DNA from 4 places in the Arthrobacter antioxidans genome. Region 4 is predicted to be linked to each of the others. Evidence: riboswitches for the same ligand, from Rfam matches in the RefSeq annotation. Region 4 holds a riboswitch; each other region holds the start of a gene.
The links. Region 4 has a riboswitch for S-adenosylmethionine ahead of MWM45_RS16615 (ABC transporter substrate-binding protein). Riboswitches for the same ligand answer to the same signal wherever they lie in the genome.
Positions count from the first base shown of each region.

Region 1 (4,354 bases), 890 kb from region 4:
CCCGGTTCCGGGGTCGGTGGTGAGAGCTCCCGGCTGGAGGATGGTCCAGGCGAGTTCCGACTGACGCAGGTGCTCATCAGCCGCGGCCTTTGCCTCGGCGTAATGGAAGAAGCCGTTGTCCTCGGGGACGCCGTGGTCCTTACGTGCCCCGAGGTAGGACACCATGACATAGCGCCCCACGGATGCCTCCTGGGCGGCGTCCATCGAGCGGATCGCAGCATCCCGATCGACGGCATAGGTCGCCTCGGGGCTCGCGCCACCTGCGCCGGCAGACCAGACGACGGCGTCATGGCCACGGAAGACATCGGCCATCTGCTCCACCGACAGCTCGGAGACGTCCGCGACAACGGGGCTTGCCCCGGCCTGCTCGACGTCGCCTGCGTGGTCCTGGTTACGGAACACCGAGCTGACCTGGTGGCCCTGGCTCGTGAGGATCTTCGTGAGATGCAGGGCTACTTTTCCGTGCCCACCGATGATGGCTACGCGTGACATGGGAACTCCTTCTGTCGAATGACTGGTCGTCGGATACCTTGTCTTCGACGCTAGTCCCCGCACCTCGGGCTGGCCACCTTCCTGCGAGTGTTCCGCCGCCAGCGGAGGTCTATTCCCAGGTGCCGTCATCAATGCTCAGAGCGCCGAACCGGCCGACATCTCCGGGGCAGTCGAACCACGACTCCCTGACCACGGTCGCCGGGTCGGCGATGACCGAGGCGCCGACGCGTCAGGGGCGGACCGGCTGGAGCCGATACTGCGCACCGCGGTGCTCCTCGGGCAGACGGTCGCCCTTCCCGAACAGCTTCTGGCGCAGCGTTCCCTCCGTGTATTCGGTCGGATAGGCCCCACGCTTCTGCAGTTCCGGCACGACGAACTCGATGATGTCCTCGAAGGTCCCCGGGGTGATCGCATAGGCGAGGTTGAATCCGTCGACGTCGGTCTCCTCGACCCACGCCTGGAGCTCGTCGGCGACCTGCACACCCGAACCGACGATGCGCGGCCCGAGCCCACCGATCCCCGCCGACTCGGCGATGTCCCGCACGGTCCACGGCGACCCGTCGTCGTTCACCTTCTGGAAATTCGCGACGGCGGACTGGATGGCGTTGGACTTCACGTTGCCGAGCGGCTCGTCCGGATCGTAGACGGAAAGGTCCACACCGAGCCAGCCCGAGACGAGCACGAGGGCTCCCTCGTAGCTGACGTACTGCTGGTAGTCGGCGTGCTTGGCCTGGGCCTTCTCCTCGGTCTCGTCCGTGATCACGGTGAGCAGGGTGTAGATCCGCACCGAGTAGCGGTCACGGCCCTCGGCCTCGACCGCATCCCTGATCTTCCTGACCACGTCCTTCAGCTTCTCCTTCGTGGGCGCAGCGACGAACACCGCCTCGGCGTTACCGGCAGCGAAGGCGATGCCCCGGGAGGACGCTCCGGCCTGGAAGATGACCGGCGTCCGTTGTGGTGAGGGCTCACTGAGGTGGATGCCCGGGACCTTGAAGTACGTGCCGTCGTGGTCGATCTCGTGAACCTTGGCCGGATCGGTGAAGACGCCCGTCTCGCGGTCGCGGACCACGGCGTCGTCCTCCCATGAGCCCTCGAGCAGCTTGTAGAGGACCTCGAGGTACTCGTCCGCGTGGTCGTAGCGCGCGTCGTGTTCGAGCTGGTCCTCCTGGCCCATGTTGCGTGCAGCGGAAGGCAGGTAGCCGGTCACCACGTTCCAGCCGACCCTCCCCTTGGTGAGGTGGTCCAGCGTGGAGAGCCTGCGCGCGAAGGGGTAGGGGTGCTCGTAGGCGGTGCCGGCGGTGACGCCGAACCCGAGGTGCTCGGTGACGAGCGCCATGGCGGAGACGAGCAGGAACGGATCGTTGACCGGGGTCTGCGTCCCCTGCCTCAGTGTGGCCTCGTTGGAGCCACCGAAGACGTCGTACGTGCCGAGGACGTCGGCGATGAAGACGCCGTCGAACAATCCCTTCTCCAGGGTCTTCGCCAGTTCGGCCCAGTAGCTCAGTTCCTTGTAGCGCCAGGACTGATCCTCGGGATGACGCCACAGACCCGGCGACTGATGGCCCACACAGTTCATGTCGAAGGCGTTGAACCGGATACGGCGCGGTGATGCGGGCATGAAGAGTCCTCACGTCGGGGCACTGCCGTGGCGGAAGCGCCATACTTGCCCGCACTGCCTGTGCCGGGCCGAATCCTCACCTGGGGCACCCCGCTACAGCGAGGGGGTTGCCGTCCAACAAACCAGGGTTTTGCGTTGGAGCTCTTGATTCTGGTCTCGAGCGTAGGTGGGCCGGCACGCCGTCGTCCACCCGCCGTCGTCACGGGGCGTCACGCCTCGAGCCTCCCCTGCCGTCCTGAGAAAGTTCGACGACGGCGGTCGGCGGTAACGCGAAAAGGACCGAAAAAGCGCAAAGAAAGCATTGCAAACATATCTTTGCAAGCGCACACTGGAGGCATGAAGGAGACCACAGGCAGCACAGGACACCCGTCGGACGACGGCAACCGCATCCTGGACGGAGCGGCACTCAAGGCCCTCGCCCATCCCCTCAGGGTCCAGTTGCTCGAGGTCCTGTCCAGCTACGGTCCGCAGACCGCGAGCAGCATCGGCAAGAGGGTCGGCGAATCGAGTGGGGCGACGAGCTACCACCTGCGGCAGCTCGCGCGCCACGGCCTCGTCCGGGAGGTTGAACGGGGCTCCGCACGGGAGCGGTGGTGGGAACGCCCCCGCGGATCCCTGACGCTCAGCACCCCCGAACTCGAGCAGGACCCCACCACGAGGGAAGCCACGCGGCAGGTGAACCGCCAGTTCGAACGGGGCCGCTCCGAGGCTCTCGCCACCTTCATGGCCAGTGGTTCCGAGTCCATCCCGCCCGAGTGGGCGGACGCAGCCGTGATCGCGACGATGAACGCCCACCTGACGGTGGACCAACTCGCAGCCCTCGCCCGGGACATGAGCGAGATCTTCCGCGAGAAGCTCGACGCCTACCGCTCCGAACCGGGCACCCCGGGAACCCGGCCCGTCCAGATCCACTTCAATGCCTTCCCCCTCATCGATCCCCAGGAGACGACATGACCAGCACAACCCTTCACGCCGGCTACCCGGCGCTCGCCGGATCGTCCCACGGAGGACTCACGTCCCGGGCGCTCATCCGCCTGGGCACCGCGTTCATCGCAGCAGGATCCTCTCTCGCCTCAGCAAAAGGCGCCGACGGGGAGCTCTTCCACCGCCACCTCGAGCGCAGGACGGATCTGCGCGCCGCCGCCCACAGCGGCATCCATCTCCTCTAGCCGCCCTGTAGCTACCGCAGGTAGGACGCCCCATTGACGTCCACCACGGTGCCGCTGACCCAGAGTGGGGCATCGGTGGCGAGCCACGTAACCGTCTGAGCCACCTCCTCCGGCGTCGCGACGCGGTTGAACGCACTCTGTGCGCGCACCGCGTCGCCACCCGGGCCGTCGAGCACGGTCCTGCCCATGTCGGTCTCGACGAACCCCGGCGCGACGGCGGCCGCAAGGATCCCGCGCGGTGCGAGCGCCACCGCGAGGGACTGTGTCATGGAGTGCAACGCCGCCTTGCTCGCACCGTAGGCCGGTGTGACGGGCTCGCCCCGGTAGGCTCCGCGTGATCCGACGCTGATCAGCCGTCCGCCCTCCGGCCCCGCCGGCCGGTCGAGGAGATGCCGCGCGACCAGCCAGGCCAGGTTCGCGGGCCCCAGCAGATTCACATCCAGCGTGCGGCGCCACGCTTCCTGCCAGTCCGCGAAGGACACGGTGTCGATCGGATGCGCCTCGAACATGCCGGCGTTGTTGACCAGCACGTCGAGCGCACCCAGCCCACCCACGGCCTCGTCGACGATGCGCCTGCAGGCCTCGGAGTCACCGACGTCGCCGACGACCACCACGTGTCCGTCGCCCGGAAGCGCATCACGCACCGCCGTGGCGGCGCGCCCATCACGGCCGGCATGGACGGCGACACGATGCCCACGCCCTGCGAGATCATGGGCGATGGCTGCACCGATGCCCCTGCTTGCACCGGTCACCAGAATGTTCGATGTCATAATTCAGACCGTACATCGCGTGCGGCGTCTCAGCGGAGCGGCCCGGGCCCCGACAGGAGAAGTGACCACCGGAAATGGCGCATTGACCCCGGTCGGCACGGATGCGAGGGTGGCTGGATGAGCACCGACACCACGGACGTCCAGGTCAGCCACCACGAAGGCGAGAGCCGCTACGTGGCCACCCTCGACGGCAGCCCTGTCGGCACCGCCGCCTATGAGCGGTCCGGCGATTCGATCACCTTCACGCACACGGTCGTCGACCCGGATGTCGAGGGTCGCGGTATCGGAAGCACCCTCATCGGGTA
Region 1 covers NZ_CP095501.1:679,782-684,135, reverse strand. Annotated here, with positions in the region: gene MWM45_RS03240 (SDR family oxidoreductase) at 1-492, opposite strand, end outside; gene MWM45_RS03235 (LLM class flavin-dependent oxidoreductase) at 722-2,110, opposite strand; SAM riboswitch class IV at 2,147-2,260, opposite strand; gene MWM45_RS03230 (ArsR/SmtB family transcription factor) at 2,447-3,064, shown strand; gene MWM45_RS03225 (hypothetical protein) at 3,061-3,279, shown strand; gene MWM45_RS03220 (SDR family NAD(P)-dependent oxidoreductase) at 3,291-4,049, opposite strand; gene MWM45_RS03215 (GNAT family N-acetyltransferase) at 4,167-4,354, shown strand, end outside.
Region 1: it holds a riboswitch for S-adenosylmethionine, as region 4 does, so the genes downstream of both, MWM45_RS03235 (LLM class flavin-dependent oxidoreductase) here and MWM45_RS16615 (ABC transporter substrate-binding protein) in region 4, are expected to answer to the same signal.

Region 2 (4,354 bases), 220 kb from region 4:
CACCTGGACCGTCTACGTCTTCAGCGGGCTGTGCGCGGCGGTCGCCGGCCTCATGATCAGCTCGAACGTCACGGCGGCGGACGCCAACAACGCCGGCCTGTACATCGAGATGGACGCCATCCTCGCCGTCGTCATCGGCGGCACCTCGCTGGCCGGTGGCCGGTACAGCCTGGTCGGCACCCTCGTCGGAGCGCTGATCATCCAGACCCTCACCACCACCGTCTACACGCTGGGCGTCCCGCCCGAAGCCACCCTGGTCTTCAAGGCGCTCGTCGTGATCATCGTGTGCCTCCTGCAGTCCAGCAGGGCACGCACCCTCCTCAGCCGGCGACGGCGGCCCGTGACCGAACCGTCCCGACCGAAGGTGGCCGCCTGATGTCCGTCCTCACCCGCACCCCGGCACCACTCGACCGCCCCCGCATGAGCCCGCTGCGGGGCAAGGCGCGGTACGCTCCCACCCTCGCGACGCTGGGCCTGTTCCTCGCCATGTTCGCCGCCGGCGCGGTCATGTACCCGGGGTTCCTGTCCGGGCAGGTCTTCCTCAACCTCCTGATCGACAACACGTTCCTGATCGTCCTCGCCGTCGGCATGACGTTCGTGATCCTCACCGGGGGCATCGACCTCTCCGTCGGGTCCGTCGTCGCGCTGTCCATGATGATCGCCGCCGCCCTCCTGCAGGCCGGGTGGAACCCCGCCGCGGTGATCGTCCTCGTCCTCCTGACCGGTGCCACCTTCGGCCTGCTCATGGGGCTCGTGATCCAGGTCTTCGAGATCCAGCCCTTCATCGTCACCCTTGCGGGCCTGTTCCTGGCGCGCGGTCTCTGCTATGTCATCAGTGTCGATTCCATCACCGTGACGGACCCCTTCTTCACGTCCATGGCGCAGGCGAGGATCCCGCTGGTGGGCAGGCTGTTCGTCTCCCCCGGTGTCGTGATCGCCCTCCTCGTGGTCGCCGTCGCGTTCTACGTGCTGCACCAGACGCGGTTCGGACGGACCGTGTACGCGATCGGCGGTGGCGAGTCCTCGGCGCTGCTCATGGGTCTCGCCGTCCCGCGCACCAAGGTCCTGGTGTACGGGATCAGCGGACTGTGCTCCTCGATCGCCGGGATCCTCTTCTCGTTCTACAGCCTCTCCGGGTACAGCCTGGCGGCCACCGGGCTGGAACTCGACGCCATCGCGGCGGTCGTGGTGGGCGGGACCCTGCTGACCGGAGGGTACGGCTATGTGCTCGGCTCCCTGACGGGGGTGCTCGTGCTCGGGATCGTCCAGACCTTCATCTCCTACGAGGGCACGCTGAGCTCCTGGTGGACGCGCATCGTGATCGGCGCCCTGCTCCTCGTCTTCATCCTGCTGCAGAAACTCTTCACCCGGAAGGTCAGACTCACCTGAGGCCGCGGGGTCCCGGCGGCTACGCTGTGGCCCATGACTGTTCTCGTGTTCCTGGACCCGGCCCATGACGACGGCAGGGTGGTCGACGCGTCCCGGCCGCAGCTGATGGCCACCGACCTCGGCGCCACCCGCGGGGACGGCCTCTTCGAATCCCTGCTCGCCGTCGACGGAGCCCCCCGCAAGGAGCAGGCGCACCTGGCCCGCCTCGCGTCGTCGGCCGCCGCCCTGGACCTCACCGTGCCGGACGCCGAGGCCTGGAGCCGCGCGATCCGCACGGGCCTGCGCGAGTTCGCGGCGGCGGAACCGGACCAGGGTCACGCCGTCGTGAAGCTGATCGCCACCCGCGGGGTGGAGGGCGCCGGGCAGGCCACGGCCTGGGTGCAGGTGGCCCGCGTGCCGGAGGCCACCCTCCGGCAGCGCGAGACGGGCCTGAGGGTCCTCTTCCTCGAGCGCGGGTACGACAGCACCGTCGCCCAGCGCGCGCCCTGGCTGCTCATGGGCGCGAAGACCCTCTCCTACGCCGTGAACATGGCCGCCGTCCGGTACGCGAAGGCGCACGGGGCCGACGACGTCATCTTCACCTCCTCCGACGGCAAGGTCCTGGAAGGCCCGACGTCGACGGTGCTCCTCGCCCACGAGCGCGACGGCCGGAAGACCCTCCTCACGCCGCAACTCGAGAGCGGGATCCTCCCGGGAACCTCGCAGAGCGCGCTGTTCGCCGCGGCGAAGGAGCAGGGGTGGGAGCTCGGCTACGGGCCGCTGGAACCGCGCGACCTCCTCGAGGCCGACGCCGTGTGGCTGATCTCGAGCATCCGGCTCCTCGCGCCGGTGCTCTCGCTGGACGGCCAGGAGCTGCGCACCTCGACCGCCCTGACGGCCGAACTCACCGATCTCGTGGACCGCTTCGTGTAATCTCCGCCACAAAAGGGCGCCCTGAGGCCCTTCTGCTACGTCAAGTGTCGGTTTCCGGCACGTCCCGTTTTGACCCGATGCTCCGTGCTGCCCTAGCGTTTTGCCTGCAATCAAGAGTTCCAGCCCTCGGCCCTGGCCGGCTGGACAGCAACCCTCTCCCGTAGTGGGGTGCTCCAGGTGAAGATTCGGCCGCCGGGACAAGTCCCCCGGTTGGCAAGTACGGCGTCGTGCGGCCTGTCCCGGACCATTCCCCGGTGACGGCACCCGCACCCTCGCACAGCCCAGAACAGTGAGCGTGTCACCCAGCAGCCTGTCCCCCGTCGCCGTGATCCGGCGTCCCCCGCACCATCCCCCGTTCCCCGCGCCCCCATCCGGGCCGGCACTTCGAAGGACACCATGAACATCTCCCGCAAGGTCCTGGCGGCATTCGCCGTCCCCTTCCTCGCCCTGACCGTCTCCTGCGGCAGCGGCAGCAGCGAGCCCACCGAGACCACCGACGCCCTGGCCGGCAGCGACCAGCAGTCGCTCGACCAGTACACGACCGACACCACGACGCCGATCGACGAGATCGACGTCTCGGAGCTCGGCCTCGTCACCGACGGCACGCTGCGCGTCGGCACGCTCTCCGACGCCCCGCCGAACATCTTCCTCGAGGACGGCGTCTTCACCGGCTACGACAACGAGCTGCTGCGGGCCATCGGCGACAAGCTGGGCCTCGAGGTCGAGTTCGCGTCCACCGACTTCTCCGCGCTCCTCGCCCAGGTGCAGAACAAGCAGTTCGACGTCGGATCCTCCTCGATCTCCACCACCGCGGAGCGCCGCGAGAACGTGGGCTTCACCAACGGCTACGACTTCGGCTACATGGCCGTGGTCACGAAGAACGGCTCCTCCGTCACGGGCTTCGACTCCCTCTCGGAGAGCACCCGCATCGGCGTGGTCCAGGGCACCGTCCAGGACGACTACGTCTCCAACACCCTCGGCCTCGAGCCGGTGCGCTTCCCCGACTACAACACCGTGTACGCGAACGTGAAGAACGGGCAGGTGGACGCCTGGGTGGCCCCGTCGCAGCAGGCCACCGGCCAGGTGAAGGACGGCGACGACACCACGATCGCCGAGACCATCATCAACACCGAGAACTTCACCGCGTACGCCGTGAACAGCGACAACCAGCCGCTCATCGACGCCCTCAACGCGGGCCTGGACGCCGTCGTCGCCGACGGCACGTGGACCGAGCTCACCGAGGAGTGGTACCCGGACCGCGAGATGCCCTCCGACTGGAAGCCCGGCAGCAAAGCCGTGGAAGTAAAGTAGCGGTCCCTGCATGGATGCCCTCGAACAGCTCGGGAAGACCTTCTTCGACTGGGAGGCGATGGCGGCGGTCCTGCCGGACCTGCTGACCGTCGGACTGCCGAACACGCTCATGCTCGCCCTGGCGTCGGGGATCATCGGGACGATCGTCGGCATGATCCTCGCCGTCATGGGGATCTCACGCAACCGCGTGCTGCGGTGGATCGCCCGCATCTACACGGACATCTTCCGCGGGCTGCCCGCCGTCGTGATCATCCTGCTCATCGGACTCGGGCTCGGACCGATCCTCCGGGAGATCACGGGCAGCACGAGCCCGTACCCGCTGGGCATCCTCGCCCTCTCGCTGATCGCCTCGGCGTACATCGGTGAGATCTTCCGCTCCGGGATCCAGAGCGTGGAGAAGGGACAGCTGGAGGCGTCGCGGGCCCTCGGCTTCAGCTACGGCTCGTCGATGCAGCTCGTCGTGATCCCCCAGGGCGTGCGGCGCGTGCTGCCGGCCCTGGTGAACCAGTTCATCTCGCTCATCAAGGAGTCCTCGCTCATCTACTTCATCGGCCTCGTCGCCAGTGAGCGCGAGCTCTTCCGGGTGGGCAACGACGCCGCGAGCAACACCGGCAACCTGTCACCGCTCATCGCGGCCGGCGTGCTCTACCTGTGCCTGACCATCCCGCTCACGCACCTGGTCAACTTCATCGACAACCGGCTCCGCGTGGGCAAGAAGCAGAAGCCCGAACCGGACGAACTG
Region 2 covers NZ_CP095501.1:3,348,267-3,352,620, forward strand. Annotated here, with positions in the region: gene MWM45_RS15430 (ABC transporter permease) at 1-376, shown strand, start outside; gene yjfF (galactofuranose ABC transporter, permease protein YjfF) at 376-1,389, shown strand; gene MWM45_RS15440 (aminodeoxychorismate lyase) at 1,423-2,301, shown strand; SAM riboswitch class IV at 2,410-2,527, shown strand; gene MWM45_RS15445 (ABC transporter substrate-binding protein) at 2,698-3,612, shown strand; gene MWM45_RS15450 (amino acid ABC transporter permease) at 3,623-4,354, shown strand, end outside.
Region 2: it holds a riboswitch for S-adenosylmethionine, as region 4 does, so the genes downstream of both, MWM45_RS15445 (ABC transporter substrate-binding protein) here and MWM45_RS16615 (ABC transporter substrate-binding protein) in region 4, are expected to answer to the same signal.

Region 3 (4,354 bases), 1.4 Mb from region 4:
TGATGTGCGCGATCCGCCGGGCGATGCCGAGGCCCGCCTCCGGATGCGGGCCGTCGTAGTAGTCGCCGCCGCGGTAGGCGGGGTCGAGCCGGATGGCCTGCAACTGCGCCTGGGCGAACGCTATCTGTTCGGCCGAGCTGGCGGCAGTGCAGGCGATGACGGCGCACCGCTCCACGCGCCGAGGGAACATCAGTGCCCATTCGAGGGCCCGGGCGCCGCCCATCGACCCGCCGAGCACGGAGTGCCAGCGGCCGATCCCGAGCTGGTCGGCGAGCAGGCTCTCCGCGCGGACGGCGTCGCGGATGGTGACGAACGGGAACCGTGCACCCCACGGCTCGCCGTCGGGTGCGAGGCTGGACGGCCCCGTCGAGCCGTAGCAGCCTCCCAGCATGTTGACGGACACCACGAAGTAGCGGTCGGTGTCCACCGTGCGGCCGGGGCCCACGAGGGAGTCCCACCAGCCCTCCTCCTCCGAGGCGCCGCGCGCCACGTGCGAACTGCCGGTCAGGGCGTGCTGCACGAGGACGGCGTTGGAGCCGTCCCGGTTCAGCCTGCCCCAGGTCTCGAACGCGAGCTGGACGTCGGGCAGCTCACCCCCGGTCTCGAGGACCAGCGGACCGATCGACGCGAAACGGAGCAGCCCGTCCCCGTGGGGCGGTGCGTCGTGGGTCCAGTCGGGCAGCGGAGCAGGAGGGTAGGTGGTCACGAACGGTCAGGCTCCCTTGGCGGCGCGGAAGCCCGCATCCAGATCGGCGAGGATGTCGGTGAGGTTCTCGAGGCCGACGGACAGCCGCACCAGGCCGGGTCGCACGCCCGCGGTGAGCTGGGCCTCCGCCCCGAGCTGGCTGTGCGTCGTCGACGCGGGGTGGATGACCAGCGAGCGCACGTCGCCCACGTTCGCGACGTGCGAGTGCAGTTCGAGGCCGTCGACGAAGCGCTTCCCCGCCTCCAGCCCTCCGGCGATGTCGAAGCTCACGATCGCCCCCGTGCCGTTGGGCCCGTACTTCCTCCCGCGCTCGTACCAGGGACTCGAGGCCAGGCCCGCGTAGGTGACACGCTCGACGCCGTCGTGCCCCTCCAGCCACTCGGCGACGGCCTGTGCGTTCTGCACGTGGCGTTCGACGCGCAGGCTGAGGGTCTCGAGTCCCTGCGCGATGAGGAAGGCGTTGAACGGGGAGACGGCCGACCCGAGGTCGCGGAGCAGCTGGACGCGGGCCTTGAGGATGTAGGCGAGGTTCGCGCCGAGCGCGCTGCCCACCCCGAGATCCCGGGCGTAGACGAGCCCCTGGTAGCTCTCGTCCGGCGTGTTGAACCCGGGGAACCGTTCGGGGTCCTGCGCGAAGTCGAAGTTTCCCGAGTCCACGATGACCCCGGCGATGGCGTTGCCGTGGCCGCCGAGGTACTTGGTGGCCGAGTGCACCACGATGTCCGCACCCCATTCGATGGGCCGGATCAGGTACGGCGTGGACAGCGTGTTGTCGACGATCAGGGGGATGCCGTGCTCGTGCGCGACGGCGCTGATGCCCTCGATGTCGAGGACGTCCTGCCGCGGGTTGGAGACCACCTCGCCGAAGAAGAGCTTGGTGTTCGGGCGGACCGCCGCGCGCCACTGCCCGAGGTCGTCGGGGTCCTCGACGAACGTGGTCTCGATCCCGAACTTCTTCAGGGTGTGCTTGAACAGGTTGTAGGTGCCGCCGTAGAGGCTGGGGCTGGCCACGATGTGGTCCCCCGCCTCCGCGATGTTCAGGACCGCGAAGGTCTCCGCGGCCTGGCCGGAGGCCAGCAGCAGGGCGCCGACGCCGCCTTCTAGGCTCGCGATGCGGGTCTCCACGACCTCCTGGGTCGGGTTGCCGATCCGCGTGTAGATGGGCTCGAGTTCGGTCAGGGCGAACCGGTTCGCGGCGCTCTCCGCGCTCGGGAAGACGAACGAGGTGGTCTGGTAGATGGGGAGCGCACGCGCCCCCGTGACGGCATCCGGCACCTGGCCGGCATGGATCTGGCGTGTTTCAAAGGACCAATCGTTGGACATGGTGTTCCCTCTGATCAGGGGCTCCGCCTGTCCGATGCTCCGGCCGGCGGACGCCGCTCCGGGAGACCGGACCCCGCAGGAGCCCGCGCTTGAACGGCGCCGATGGGACGCCGGACCTGGTCTTCACCCGGGGCACCCCACCGCGGTTGGAGGGTTGCCGGCCAGCAAGCCGGGGCTGTGTGCTGGCACTCATGACCTGCATTCATGTAAGCCGATCCGGGCGGATCCGGCAACCGTGTGACCCTCCGTGAAGCGGCCCGCGGGAGCACTCCCGATCCGGTCCCAGCCCTCTCCCCCGACACGCCCCAGGGAGTAAGGCAACCCTTAGTCGAGACCCAGATCACTTAGTGCCAAGATAGCCGCATGCGCCTGGACCATGTATCTTATGCCTGCGAACCCGATGGACTTGCCGCGACGGCCGATCGAATCTCGGCCAAGCTCGGCGTGGAGCCGGTGAAGGGTGGTGTGCACCCCCGCTTCGGCACGCGCAACATGATTTTCCCCCTGGTCAACGGCCAGTACCTGGAGGTCGTCGAGGTACTGAACCACCCGGCGTCGGACAAGGCCCCGTTCGGCCAGGCCGTCCGCGCCCGCTCCGAAGCCGGCGGCGGCTGGATGGGCTGGTGCGTCGCCGTCGACGATCTGGCACCGTTCGAGGAGCGCCTCGGACGCAGCGCCGTACCCGGCAACCGGAAGTTCCCGGACGGCCAGGAGCTCACGTGGCAGCAGATCGGCATCAAGGGGCTCATCGCGGACCCCCAGGTCCCCTATCTGCTCCGCTGGGACGACGGCACGGAGGACCTCCATCCCTCGAAGGCGCGGCCCGCCTCGGTGAAGCTGGAGTGCCTCACCATCGCCGGCTCGTCGGAGCGTGTGACCGACTGGCTCGGGACGGACGTCGAGAAGACGCTCGACGACGTGCAGGTCCAGTGGATCGCCCCCAACGGGACGCCCGGCGTCATGTCGGTGACGTTCGAGACCGACAGCGGTCGCGTCGAGATCTAGCCTCCGATCACGCGCCGATCCCCAGGGCGGGCCCGAGCAGCGCGTAGCCGACGAACCCCGTGATGTCGATGAGCGCGTGGGCGATCACGAGCGGCATGACCCGCCGCGTCCGGGTGTAGAACCAGGCGAACAGCAGGCCCATCAGCACGTTCCCGATGAACGGCCCGAACCCCTGGTAGAGGTGGTAGCTGCCCCGGATGAGGGCACTCGTGATGATGATCGCGGGGGTGGACCAGCCGAGGTCTCGCAGGCGGATGAACAGGTAGCCGACCACGATGACCTCCTCGAGCACCGCGTGCCGGAGTGCGGACAGCACGAGCACCGGGATGGTCCACCAGTAGTCGTCGAGCGCGGCCGGCACGAGCGCCGTCGTGATGCCGAGCGCGCGGCCTCCCGCGTACACCCCGAGCGTGCCGACGGCGATGATCGCGGCGAGGCCCACGCCGAAACCGACGGTGCGCAGCGGCTGCTCGAAGGTGAGGCCCAGGCGCCGGACGGCCGAGACGCCGGGGCCGCTGAGCAGGAACAGGACGAGCGCCACGGGCATCAGCGCGAAGAGGATGTCCAGGAGCTGGTAGGCGAGGTCGAAGTACTCGCGCTCGTTGAGCACCGGGTTCAGGGTGGTGGTCTGGCCGGCGAGGGGCCCGCGCGTGAGCTTGTCCGCCAGGCTGACGACGGCGTACACGCCGGACTGCCCGAGCGAGAGCCCGAAGACGATCAGCAGTTCGGCGGTGATGTGTCGCCGCGAGGCCGGAGGGCCGGCGGGACCGTCCGCTGCGGAGGGCGCGGTGGAGGACGAGGACTCGGCAGTCATGACGCTATCCTGCCAGCGGGAAGGACAGCCTGTCCCCGGATCCCGTCGCAGATCACGTCACCCGATTGGGTCTTTTCGATCGCCTCCATCAGGCCTACCGTGGACGCAGGAGGCTGCCCGGCCGGGCAGCTGAACCAGGGAGGACCTTTGTCATGAGCACACAAGTTGCAGAATGCAGTGTCGCCAGTTGTTCCTTCAACGACCATTCCCATTGCAACGCAGCCGCCATCACAGTAGGCGGAGAAGAGGACCACGCAGCGTGCGCCACCTTCATCGACATCGGTGTCCACGGCGGCCTGCCCAAGGTCCTGGCCGGCGTCGGAGCGTGCCAGCGCACCGAATGCACCCACAACGATCATCTGATGTGCAACGCGCCCGAAGTCCGCGTTGGCCCAGGACCCGACAACGCTGACTGCCTCACCTACACCCACCGGTAGCGCGAATCACGATCCAGCGACACTCGGCGGAGTCGACCCCAGACGGTTCACCTCCCAGGGGCAGCTCGC
Region 3 covers NZ_CP095501.1:1,197,039-1,201,392, reverse strand. Annotated here, with positions in the region: gene metX (homoserine O-acetyltransferase MetX) at 1-706, opposite strand, end outside; gene MWM45_RS05480 (bifunctional o-acetylhomoserine/o-acetylserine sulfhydrylase) at 713-2,029, opposite strand; SAM riboswitch class IV at 2,110-2,226, opposite strand; gene MWM45_RS05475 (VOC family protein) at 2,393-3,034, shown strand; gene MWM45_RS05470 (CPBP family intramembrane glutamic endopeptidase) at 3,042-3,848, opposite strand; gene MWM45_RS05465 (DUF1540 domain-containing protein) at 4,001-4,285, shown strand.
Region 3: it holds a riboswitch for S-adenosylmethionine, as region 4 does, so the genes downstream of both, MWM45_RS05480 (bifunctional o-acetylhomoserine/o-acetylserine sulfhydrylase) here and MWM45_RS16615 (ABC transporter substrate-binding protein) in region 4, are expected to answer to the same signal.

Region 4 (4,354 bases):
AATCCCTGGCGGAGATCGAGGACGTGGTCTCGCCGGCCCAACTGCGGGTGTTGGCGCTCATCGCCAGCCGCGGAGCACAGACCCTCGGGGCAGTGGCCGACGATCTCGGAGTGCATGCATCGAATGCGACCCGGACCTGTGATCGTCTTGTCGCCTCGGGCCTGATCGAACGCAGCGAGAACCCTTCGGACCGGCGTTTCCTGCAGCTGCGCCTGACCGATGCAGGCACGCGGTTCGTGGCGGATCTCATGGCGTATCGCAGGACCGCGCTGGCGGAGATCATCGGCCGGATGCCGGCCCAGGACCGCCAGGGACTGCAGACCGTGATGGGTTCGTTCGCCGAAGCGGCCGGGGAGGGCTCACAGGAAGCGCTGCCGGCAGTCCTCGGGCTCGGCTTCTGACCCGCGACGGTCCGGGCGGCCGGGCCGCAGGAGCGGAGGTGCCGGACCGTCGACCCTCATAACGAACTAGTTGCGATTCCGCAACGGTTTTCCGAACGACAGCCCCAGTGCTTGATCAGGCAAAGACAGCCTGCTTACGATTGCTCGAAGCGCAGCGCGCCCCCCCGCGATTCCCGAGACCGAGCAAGAGACGCCGATCCCCGTCCACGACGGATCCGCGCATCCTTCTTCGACAGTCTCCAGCGGGTCGTCCACTGCAGGCCGGGAACGCCCGGATACCTACGAAGGAGCTCTCATGCAACGCACCACGTACGGTCGTCGTCAGTCCCTGGCCCGACGGTCAGCCGCCCTGACAGTGATGGCCGCAGTGGCGATGACCGGCTGCAGCGCTCCCGAGGAAAGCATGGACGCCATTGCCACCGGCGAGGACGGGCAGGTCGGTGGCGTGGAACTGCGCAGCATGCTCATCGTCTCTGCCGAGGAAGGCGGGCCGGGCCGCCTCCTGGGGACGCTCGACAACGGGTCCTCCGCCGCCGTGGAGGTCATGATCAGCGACTCGGACGATCAGGTGGCGGTGACGGTGCCGGCCAACGGCCAATACCCGCTGGACACCAACGAAGAGATCCTCAGCACCGTCGAAGCGCCCCCCGGTGCGCTCACGGAGATCACCCTGGCGACGCCCTCGGAAACCGCCACACTCGATGTACCCGTGCTCGATGGCACGCTCGACCAGTACGAACCGTATCTCCCCGACTGAGCCCCGGACCTGCGGTCCAGTCCCCTGCAGTGCCGACCAGGTCTCGAGTTTCCGCCCGGGTGTCCCGTGGCCGTCCCCACCCCACGAGAGGTGCCGGGGTGTTCGGGCGATTCGGGATAGCGTGAAGGACCACCGCCCAGACACATCGTTACCGGGGGATCCTCCTATGGCAGCCAGTCCGAGCATCGACCGAGACCCCGCGGGACGGCAGGTGACGCCCACGACTCTCGGCCAGGCGGCCTGGGCCTTGATGTTCGTGGTCGTCTACATCGCCGTCGCCGCCGGTGCGATCGTCGCCGTCGGGCTCTCGGGCATCGTCGACTTCACGCTCGCATCCCTTCTGCCGGTCTTCCTCGTCACGGTCACGGTGGCCGCGATCCTCGCCCTCTACCTCCACCTCGTCCGCAGGAACCGCTTCACCCCGGCGGATCTCGGCTTCCGACGCCCCACCGCCCGGCTGTTCCACCTGCTCTGGCAGATACCGGTCATCATCATCGTCTGCGGCAGCCTGCAGGGCCTCGTCCTCGTCGCGCTGACCTCCATCGGGGTGGACACGGCCTCGGCCGGCACGGCCGACGACCCCCTCGCGGAGATCACCGCCCTGCCCGGGCCGTGGATCGTCGTCTGCTTCCTGATCATCGCCGTCCTCACACCGCTCTGGGAGGAAGTCCTGTTCAGGGGTGCCTTCCTGGACGGCTTCACCCGGCACTTCCGGCCCGGAGTCGCGATCACCCTGTCCGCCGCGCTCTTCGCGGCCGTCCACCTCGTCCCTCTCACGTTCGTCTACCTCTTCACCCTCGGCATCGCGCTGGCCCTCCTTCGACGGTTCCACCAGAACCTCTGGGCGCCGATACTCCTCCACGCCGCCAACAACGCCCTCGTCACCCTCGCCGTCCTCGCCGCCGTCTAGTCCAGCAGGACCCACGTCACGGCCCGGGCTCACCGAGCGCGCGTTCCACGGCCCGATCCCTTCCGGCCGCCGGGTTCCCGCCCCGAATGTGTCGTCCTGAGACTCGCCCGTCTTGATCGGTCGGCCGTTCTGGGGTTCTATTCGATAGTCCGCCGGGTTCGCTCCCCAGGACAGAACCACCATCCAGAGCGGTTGAGAGACCTGGCTCGTTGAAGCCGCAGCAACCACCCCGTCGGGGCCGGTGCTACTGCCAGGACCGATGGAGATAGCCTTGTCCCCCGTTGGTGCCACCCTCGCTGAGGGGGTGTGCCTGCAGCGTGCGCGGATGGGGAAGCCTCGATCACGACTGAGAGGACCGGCATGACTTCCCGCCCCGCTTCCAGCCCCGCTCCAGCCCGCAGATCCCTGCGTGTCGTCGCGATGATGGGCCTCACCGCACTGGCGCTCACTGCGTGCAGTTCCACATCGACCCCTCAGGCAGCGCAGGATACCGGCGCCGGTGGACCGGTGGAGGGAGGGACCCTGGTCTATGCCGAGGTCACGCCCATCAACAACTGGCAGACCCAGGCGGCACGCTTCTACGAGAAGTCCAACGTCCTCAACAGCGTCCTGGACCGTCTCACCTACTTCGACGCCGAGCAGGGCGAGCTCGTTCCCTGGATCGCGTCCGAGTTCTCCGCCAACGCCGCTGCAACGGAGTTCACCTTCACGATCCGGCCGGGCGTCACCTTCAGCGACGGTTCTCCCCTGGACGCCGAGGCGGTGAAGCTGAACCTCGACGCCCTGGGGCTCGGGATCGAGTCCGCGCAGATCCAGCCGAATGTCGATTTTGCCGGCTACAGCTCGGCCGAGGTCGTCGGCGAGAACCAGGTGAAGGTCACGCTGCCCTCCCCAAATGCGAATTTCCTGCGGGCGACGTCGTCGGTCACCGCGGGGCTCGTCTCGCCGGCGACCCTGAAACTGGATGCGGCCGGACAATCGGCCATCTCCCAGATTTCCGGCTCCGGTCCGTTCACCTTCGAGTCCGAGAAGCCCGACGAGGAGGTGGTGCTCGCTAAACGAGCCGACTACGCGTGGGCCCCGGAGACCGCGGAGAACCAGGGGGACGCCTACCTCGACAGGGTGGTCATCAAGTACCTGCCGGAGGTCGCCCACCGCGCCGGCGCCGTGCAGTCGGGGCAGGTCGACCTGGTACGAGGCCTGCAGCCCCTCGACGAGGAGGCCCTCACGGCCAGTGGGAACCAGGTCCTCCCCGCCGAGGGCATCGACCTCACCGTGAACATGGCCGCAGTACGGATCGGCAGTGGCAAGCTCGCCGACGAGAACGTCCGTCGGGCACTGCAGATCGGTATCGACCGGCAGAGCATCAAGGACACCGTCCTGTCCGACAGCTATGAGCTCGCCGGGTCAGTGCTGAATCATCAGGCACCGGGCTTCGTCGACCTGTCCGACGAGCTCGAGTACCAGCCCGACGAAGCCAGGGCGCTCCTCGACGAAGCCGGGTGGGACGTCGGCGCGGACGGCATCCGGGAGAAGGACGGGGTGAAGCTCGAGGTCACCGTCACGAGTTCGAACAACTCCGTGGTCATCAAGCCCGCCTTCGAACTCATCGAACAGCAGTGGCGGGAGATCGGCGTCAAACTCGACAACCGGGCCGGTGACAACACGTTCCTGGCCACGGCCATGCCCGATCCCGACGTCGAGTTCTTCGGTACCCGCCAGTTCATCTACGGCGGCCTCGGCCCGATCTTCGAGCCGGCCGACAACACCATGACGCACACCAGCGACGAGGACCTCAACGTCATCTTCGCGGCGGAACGCGCGGCGGCCCCGGGCCCGGAGCGGAATGAACTGCTCGCCCAGGAACAGCGGGCCTTGGTCGTCGACAAGGCCTACTCGCTGGTGCTGTGGGACGAGGTCCAGGTGTACGGCGCCCACAGCGACACGCACGTGGAGTTCACCTCCGGCACGGCGCCCGTCTTCCAGGGCGCGTGGAAGACGGGCGGATAGGAGCCGTGGCACGCTACCTCGCCCAGCGGGTCGGCCAGGCCCTCCTCGTGGTGTGGCTCGCCTACACCCTCGTCTTCCTGGCGGTGCAGCTCCTGCCCAGCGACCCCGTGACGATCTTCCTGACCGTCGATTCAGCGGTGGACCAGGCGGCGATCGACACCATGAAGAGTCAGTACGGCTACGACCAGCCGCTGGCGGTGCAGTACCTGCACCAGCTGGCAGGGCTGTTCTCCGGAGACTTCGGCTACTCGCTGGCGTCCGGCCAGTCGGTCCGTG
Region 4 covers NZ_CP095501.1:3,569,974-3,574,327, forward strand. Annotated here, with positions in the region: gene MWM45_RS16600 (MarR family winged helix-turn-helix transcriptional regulator) at 1-401, shown strand, start outside; gene MWM45_RS16605 (hypothetical protein) at 697-1,158, shown strand; gene MWM45_RS16610 (CPBP family intramembrane glutamic endopeptidase) at 1,325-2,068, shown strand; SAM riboswitch class I at 2,245-2,334, shown strand; gene MWM45_RS16615 (ABC transporter substrate-binding protein) at 2,429-4,078, shown strand; gene MWM45_RS16620 (ABC transporter permease) at 4,084-4,354, shown strand, end outside.